Linked DNA regions of Cupriavidus metallidurans CH34. The protein of the gene in region 1 binds, or shares a complex with, the protein of each later gene. Links are inferred from orthologs where the notes say so. Each region holds a gene or a part of one and is shown on either strand. Other genes may lie near its edges.

Region 1 (3,250 bases):
CCCGCACTGTCCAGGCCGCCGTGGCCCGTGACGCCCGCGCGAGCGACCTGGTGCAGCCCGGTCACATCTTCCCGCTGACAGCCCAGCCTGGCGGCGTGCTGATCCGCGCCGGCCATACCGAGGCTGGCTGCGACCTTGGCACCCTGGCTGGCCTGACGCCCGCCGCGGTGATCTGCGAAATCATGAAGGACGACGGTACGATGGCCCGGCTGCCGGACCTGATCGAGTTCGCGCGCGAGCACGACCTCAAGATCGGAACGATCGCCGACCTGATCCACTACCGCAGCCGCACCGAAAGCATCATCGAACGGGTGGGCGAGCGCGACATGCAAACGCCGTGGGGCACGTTCCACAGCGTGCTGTATCGCGACAAGCCGTCCGGCCGCGCCCATGTGGCGTTGGTCAAGGGCAAGCCCCAGCCGGACCGCGAGACACTGGTGCGTGTGCACGAGCCGTTGTCGGTGCTCGACCTGCTGGAAGCCGGCCACACCACCCATTCGTGGAGCCTGCCCGCCGCGCTCGAAGTGCTGCATGGCGCCGAACATGGCGTGATGGTGCTGCTGAACTGCGGCGACTCGCCGGAAATGCTGTTCGAGCAGTTCGCCGCGCTGGATGCTCCGGAGAACCGTCCGCGCCGCAAGCCGGACCTGCGCACCTACGGCGTGGGCGCGCAGATCCTGCGCGACATCGGCGTGGGCAAGATGCGCGTGCTGGGTTCGCCGCAGAAGATGCCGAGCATGACCGGTTACGAACTCGAGATCGTTGGCTGCCAGCCGATGAGCGGCGAGTCGAATCGCGGCTGACCGGGAACGGATCGTACCGATTGACCCGGCAGCGGCGCATCCGCGCGGCTGCCTGACCGAATCACTGGAGAAATAACAATGGATCACGGCTTCTACGAGAGCAACCTCGACGGTGAAGGCCTGCGTATCGGCATCGTGCAGGCACGCTTCAACGAGCCCGTCTGCGACGAACTGCGCGAGGCCTGCATGGCAGAACTGAAAAAGCTGGGCGTCGAAGGCGAAGACACGCTGCTGGTGACCGTGCCGGGCGCACTGGAAGTGCCGCTGGCGCTGCAGAAAATGGCCGAAAGCGGCCAGTTCGACGCGCTGGTCGCGCTGGGCGCGGTGGTGCGTGGCGAAACGTATCACTTCGAGTTGGTCTCGAATGAATCCGGCGCCGGTATCACCCGCGTGGGCCTCGATTTCAACGTGCCCATCGCCAACGGCATCCTGACCGTCGACACCGACGCCCAGGCCCATGCCCGCACCCGCGAGAAGGGCCGCGATTGCGCCCGCGCCGCAGTGGAAATGGCCAACCTGGTGGTCGCGCTCGATTCGCTGCGCGAGCATGGCGCAGAAGACGCAGAAGACGAGGAAGATGATGAGTGACGCGCCCGACACCGGCGACAAGGGCGAGGCAGCCGGCAAGCCGGCTGGCGCCAAGCCCCGCACCGAGCCGAAGGCACCGCCGAAGAGCGCGCGTCGCCGTTCGCGCGAGCTGGCCTTGCAGGGCCTGTACCAGTGGCTGCTGAATCGCAACGATATCGGTGCCATCCAGGCTCATCTGCACGATGCCCAAGGCTTTAACAAGGCCGACCGCGAGCACTTCGACGCCCTGCTGGGTGGCGCCGTGCGCGAGGAAGCACGTCTGACGGCGGCCTTCGAGCCGTTCCTGGACCGCACGGTCGACGAACTGTCGCCGGTCGAGCGCGCCGCGCTGCTGGTTGGCAGCTACGAACTCGTGCACTGCCTGGACATTCCGTACAAGGTCGTGATCAACGAAGCTGTCGAACTGACCAAGACCTTCGGCGGCGTGGAAGGCTACAAGTACGTCAACGGCGTGCTCGACAAGCTGGCCGCGCAGGTGCGGGCGCCAGAAGTATCAGCTCGACGTTAATTCGCGCATTTAAAACAGATGTTGCATTTCGGTGCGCGGCATTCGAATATGCTCAGCACCGGCAAAACACCCGCCCCGGCGGGTGTTTTCGTTTGGTCACCCGATGTTCGGCGGGCGCAACCGATGACGATGCGCCATGCCATCCCTTCTCTGACTCTCTGACGGGCCAGTCCCGATTGCCATGGATCTTCAGCGCCTTGCCACCGCTTCCCGCCTCGCCAACATCGACGCCTTCCACGTGATGGAGTTGGCCAAGCAGGCCGCCGAACTCGAACGCGCCGGGCGCCACATCATCCATATGGGTATCGGCGAGCCCGACTTCACGGCTGCCGCGCCGGTCATTCACGCTGCCGAAGCCGCGATGCGCCGCGGTGTCACCCAGTACACGGGCGCGCTTGGCATCCACGCGCTGCGTGAAGCCATCGCTGGCTACTACAAGACGTCCTATGGAATCGATGTCCCGGCCCGACGCGTGATTGTCACGGCCGGCGCCTCGGGCGCGCTGTTGCTGGCCTGCGCCGTACTCGTCGAGATCGGCGCCGAGGTGTTGATGCCGGACCCGAGCTACCCCTGCAACCGGCATTTCGTGGCGGCATTCGATGGCCACGCGAAGATGATCCCGAGCGGCCCGGAAGAACGTTTCCAGCTCACGGCGGCCCAGGTGATCGAGCACTGGGGCGAGAACACGCGGGGCGTGCTGCTGGCATCGCCGTCGAACCCGACCGGCACGTCGATCCTGCCCGACGAACTCAAGGCCATCCTGGCCGAGGTCCGCAAGCGCCAGGGCTTCGCAATCCTCGACGAGATTTACCAGGGGCTGTCGTACGACGCACCGCCGGTCTCGGCGCTCTCGCTCGACGACAATGTCGTGACCGTTAACAGCTTCTCGAAGTACTTCAACATGACCGGCTGGCGCCTGGGCTGGCTCGTGGTGCCCGACTCGCTGGTGCCGGCATTCGAAAAGGTCGCGCAGAACCTGTTCATCTGCGCGTCGGCCGTGGCCCAGCACGCCGCGCTGGCCTGCTTCACGCCCGAGGCACTGGCGATCTATGACGAGCGCAAGGCGGAATTCCGCCGCCGCCGCGATGCCATCGTTCCCGCCCTCGAAGCACTCGGTCTGCGCGTGCCGGTCAAGCCAGACGGCGCGTTCTACGTCTACGCCAACTGCCGCCACGTCAATCATCCCGCCGCCGGCAACGCCGACCGTCTGACACAGGCCATCCTGCACGATGCCGGCGTGGTCATGGTGCCTGGCACGGACTTCGGCCCGCATACGGCCAACGACTACATCCGGATTTCATACGCGACGTCCATGCAGAACATCGAGGAGGCGATGCAGCGATTGCATCAT
Region 2 (3,236 bases), 660 kb from region 1 along the record:
CACAGCACGATGCCAGGGCCCTTGCCTCCTGCCGGAGTGGCGAGATAGCCACTGAAGTTGCCGTCCTGGGTCTGGATCTGGATAGTCTGGCCCATGCCTTTTGCTCCTGTATGTTTTGTGGGTATGGCCGCCGTGCGTGCCCCGCCGTTGCCTTCATGATCGGAGACCCGCACCGCAGCAAACTAGCCACCTAGTGCAGCGGCTATCCGATTAGTGCAGGAAAGTGTGTCCCCGTTCAAGGGGGACGTTGGGGCCGGGGACGAATCCGCTATAGTGGTGCGCAGCGAATCAGCCGCTGCGCACTGTGCCAGCCGGCTGACAACAGCCGGAATCACGCGGCGCGCACGTTCGGTCAAGGTGGCGATCCACCGGCAGAAGCGGCAGCGCCCGGGCCGGCCCCGCCAGGAGCGAGACATGCCGCAGATGCCCCCCACTGCCCCGGCCATGGTGCCGCTGGCAGGTGCCCTGCTTCACGACACCGGCCGTCTGGTGTTCGATTCGGACGACCTCGACACCACGCGTGCACGGGTTGCGTCGGTCTTCAAGCCCCATCGACTCACCCTGCATGGCAATGCTCTGCGTGCGCGAATGCATCACGTGCCCGTGGGGGCAGTGTCCTTCAACCGGCTCAGTTACGGCGGAGACGTGACAATCGACCCAGGCCCGCTCGGCGATTTCTTGCTGATACAGATGCCGATGGCTGGCCAGGCGGATATTCACTGCGGCGGGCAGCACGTTGTCTCGGATTCGGAATGCGCCTCGGTGCTGACGCCGAGCGAACCCCTGCGGATGCGATGGAGCGCCGACAACGACCAACTCATCGTACGCATCGAACGCAGCGCGCTGGAACGCGTTTGCGCGGCATATCTGGGCCGGCGACCGAACCAGCCGCTGCGCTTCCAGCTCGGCATGGCCTGGCGCAACACGGGGTGGCAGTCGCTCGTCCAGTATCTTGCCGACACCTTGAACCACGCGCCGCAAACCGCGAGCCACCCGCTAACTGCCTGCCAGCTCGAGCAGTTGGCAATCGGCACATTGCTGACGTTCCAGCCGCACAGCCTGTCCGACGTGTTACGCGAACACGGCAAGCCGCTGGCGCCAAGGCACGTGAAGGTTGTCGAGGAATACATCCATGCCCACGCCGATGCAGCGGTGACGCCCGCGCTGCTCGCCGAGATGGCGGGGGTCAGTCTGCGCAGCCTGTATGCGGGATTCCGCGAGCATCGGGGCCTGAGCCCGATGACCTATCTGCGCACGGTCCGCCTGGAACGGGTGAGGCAGGATCTGCTCAATGACGCATCGCTGTCTTCGGTAACGGCCGCCGCGTTGCGCTGGGGCTTTGCTCACCTGGGGCGATTCAGCGTCGAATACCGGCGTGCGTTTGGGGAGTGCCCGGGAGAGACCTTGCGACGACGCGGTCGGGGCTGAGCCAGGCAAGAAACCGGGTCACCACAAAACAAAAACGGCGAACCGAAGTTCGCCGTTTTGCTGCAACAGGCCGCCGATGCGGCCCGAAACATATTTACACCTTGATCTCGACGTCCACGCCTGCCGGCAGGTCGAGCTTCATCAGCGCGTCGACGGTCTTATCGGTCGGGTCGACGATGTCCATCAGGCGCTGGTGAGTGCGGATCTCGAACTGATCGCGGCTGGTCTTGTTGACGTGCGGCGAACGCAGGATGTCGAAGCGCTGGATACGGGTCGGCAGGGGCACGGGACCCTTGACGATAGCACCGGTACGCTTGGCGGTATCCACGATTTCGGCTGCCGACTGGTCGATCAGGCGATAGTCGAAAGCCTTCAGGCGGATACGGATCTTCTGGTTCTGCATGATTGTTCCTTAAAAGAGCGATGGGCTAGTGGCCCGGATAAAAGGGGACATGCCCGCGGGCATGTCCCAGGAAGATTGCTTAGTCGAGGATCTTTGCCACAACGCCGGCGCCGACGGTACGGCCACCTTCGCGGATAGCGAAGCGCAGACCTTCTTCCATGGCGATCGGGGCGATCAGCTTGACGGTGATCGACACGTTGTCACCCGGCATCACCATTTCCTTGTCCTGCGGCAGCTCGATCGAGCCGGTCACGTCGGTCGTACGGAAATAGAACTGCGGGCGGTAGTTGTTGAAGAACGGCGTGTGACGACCACCTTCGTCCTTCGACAGAATGTACACCTCACCCGTGAAGTGCGTGTGCGGCTTGATCGAGCCCGGCTTGCACAGAACTTGACCACGCTCCACGTCTTCGCGCTTCGTGCCGCGCAGCAGCAGACCAACGTTGTCACCAGCCTGGCCTTGATCCAGCAGCTTGCGGAACATTTCCACGCCCGTGCAAGTCGTCTTCACCGTCGGGCGGATACCCACGATTTCGATTTCTTCACCGACCTTGATCACGCCACGCTCGATACGACCGGTCACCACGGTACCGCGGCCCGAGATCGAGAACACGTCTTCCACCGGCATCAGGAACGTACCGTCCACAGCGCGCTCCGGCGTCGGGATGTACGTGTCCAGCGCGTCGGCCAGGTTCATGATCGCCACTTCACCCAGTTCGCCCTTGTCGCCTTCCAGCGCCAGCTTGGCCGAACCCTTGATGATCGGCGTGTCGTCGCCCGGGAATTCGTACTTCGACAGCAGCTCGCGCACTTCCATTTCCACCAGCTCGAGCAGCTCGGCGTCGTCCACCATGTCGCACTTGTTCAGGAACACGATGATGTACGGCACGCCAACCTGACGGGCCAGCAGGATGTGCTCACGCGTCTGCGGCATCGGGCCGTCAGCGGCCGAGCACACCAGAATCGCGCCGTCCATCTGCGCAGCGCCCGTGATCATGTTCTTCACATAGTCAGCGTGGCCCGGGCAGTCAACGTGGGCGTAGTGACGGTTGGCCGTCTCGTATTCCACGTGCGCGGTGTTGATCGTGATGCCGCGTGCCTTCTCTTCCGGCGCTGCGTCGATTTCGTCGTACTTCTTGGCTGCGCCACCGAACTTGGCTGCCAGCACCGTGGCAATCGCTGCCGTCAGCGTCGTCTTGCCGTGGTCAACGTGACCAATCGTACCTACGTTCACGTGCGGCTTGGTCCGCTCGAACTTTTCCTTTGCCATGTTTCAGCTCCTAATGGAATACAGTCTGATTCGATTCTTTACACCGCCACGCAGATCATGCGTGGCGGTACAGCGTTTTATTGCTTGCCCTTGGCCGTCATCACAGCTTCGGCGATGTTCTTCGGTGCCTCAGCG

What was found.
Region 2: the proteins of nusB (region 1) and rpsJ are in contact, whole or in part, in a solved structure (PDB 3D3B), measured with the Escherichia coli proteins. The link is inferred for Cupriavidus metallidurans CH34 from one-to-one orthologs.

What each region holds. Positions count from the first base shown.
Region 1 is NC_007973.1:2,924,692-2,927,941, forward strand. What follows is about bases 210-3,141. They hold nusB (transcription antitermination factor NusB), read left to right. Parts: upstream 210-1,383; coding sequence 1,384-1,899; downstream 1,900-3,141. Other genes in these bases: ribBA (bifunctional 3,4-dihydroxy-2-butanone-4-phosphate synthase/GTP cyclohydrolase II), read left to right, coding at 210-803; ribH (6,7-dimethyl-8-ribityllumazine synthase), read left to right, coding at 882-1,391; RMET_RS13535 (pyridoxal phosphate-dependent aminotransferase), read left to right, coding at 2,081-3,141. Outside these bases: more of ribBA, read left to right, coding at 1-209; more of RMET_RS13535, read left to right, coding at 3,142-3,250. UniProt on the Escherichia coli protein: Part of the processive rRNA transcription and antitermination complex (rrnTAC). The complex forms an RNA-chaperone ring around the RNA exit tunnel of RNA polymerase (RNAP).
Region 2 is NC_007973.1:3,585,260-3,588,495, forward strand. The notes cover bases 178-3,095. They hold rpsJ (30S ribosomal protein S10), read right to left. Parts: upstream 1,832-3,095; coding sequence 1,523-1,831; downstream 178-1,522. Other genes in these bases: RMET_RS16660 (AraC family transcriptional regulator), read left to right, coding at 415-1,428; tuf (elongation factor Tu), read right to left, coding at 1,911-3,095. Outside these bases: RMET_RS16655 (dienelactone hydrolase family protein), read right to left, coding at 1-95; more of tuf, read right to left, coding at 3,096-3,101; fusA (elongation factor G), read right to left, coding at 3,179-3,236. UniProt on the Escherichia coli protein: Involved in the binding of tRNA to the ribosomes. Part of the processive rRNA transcription and antitermination complex (rrnTAC). The complex forms an RNA-chaperone ring around the RNA exit tunnel of RNA polymerase (RNAP).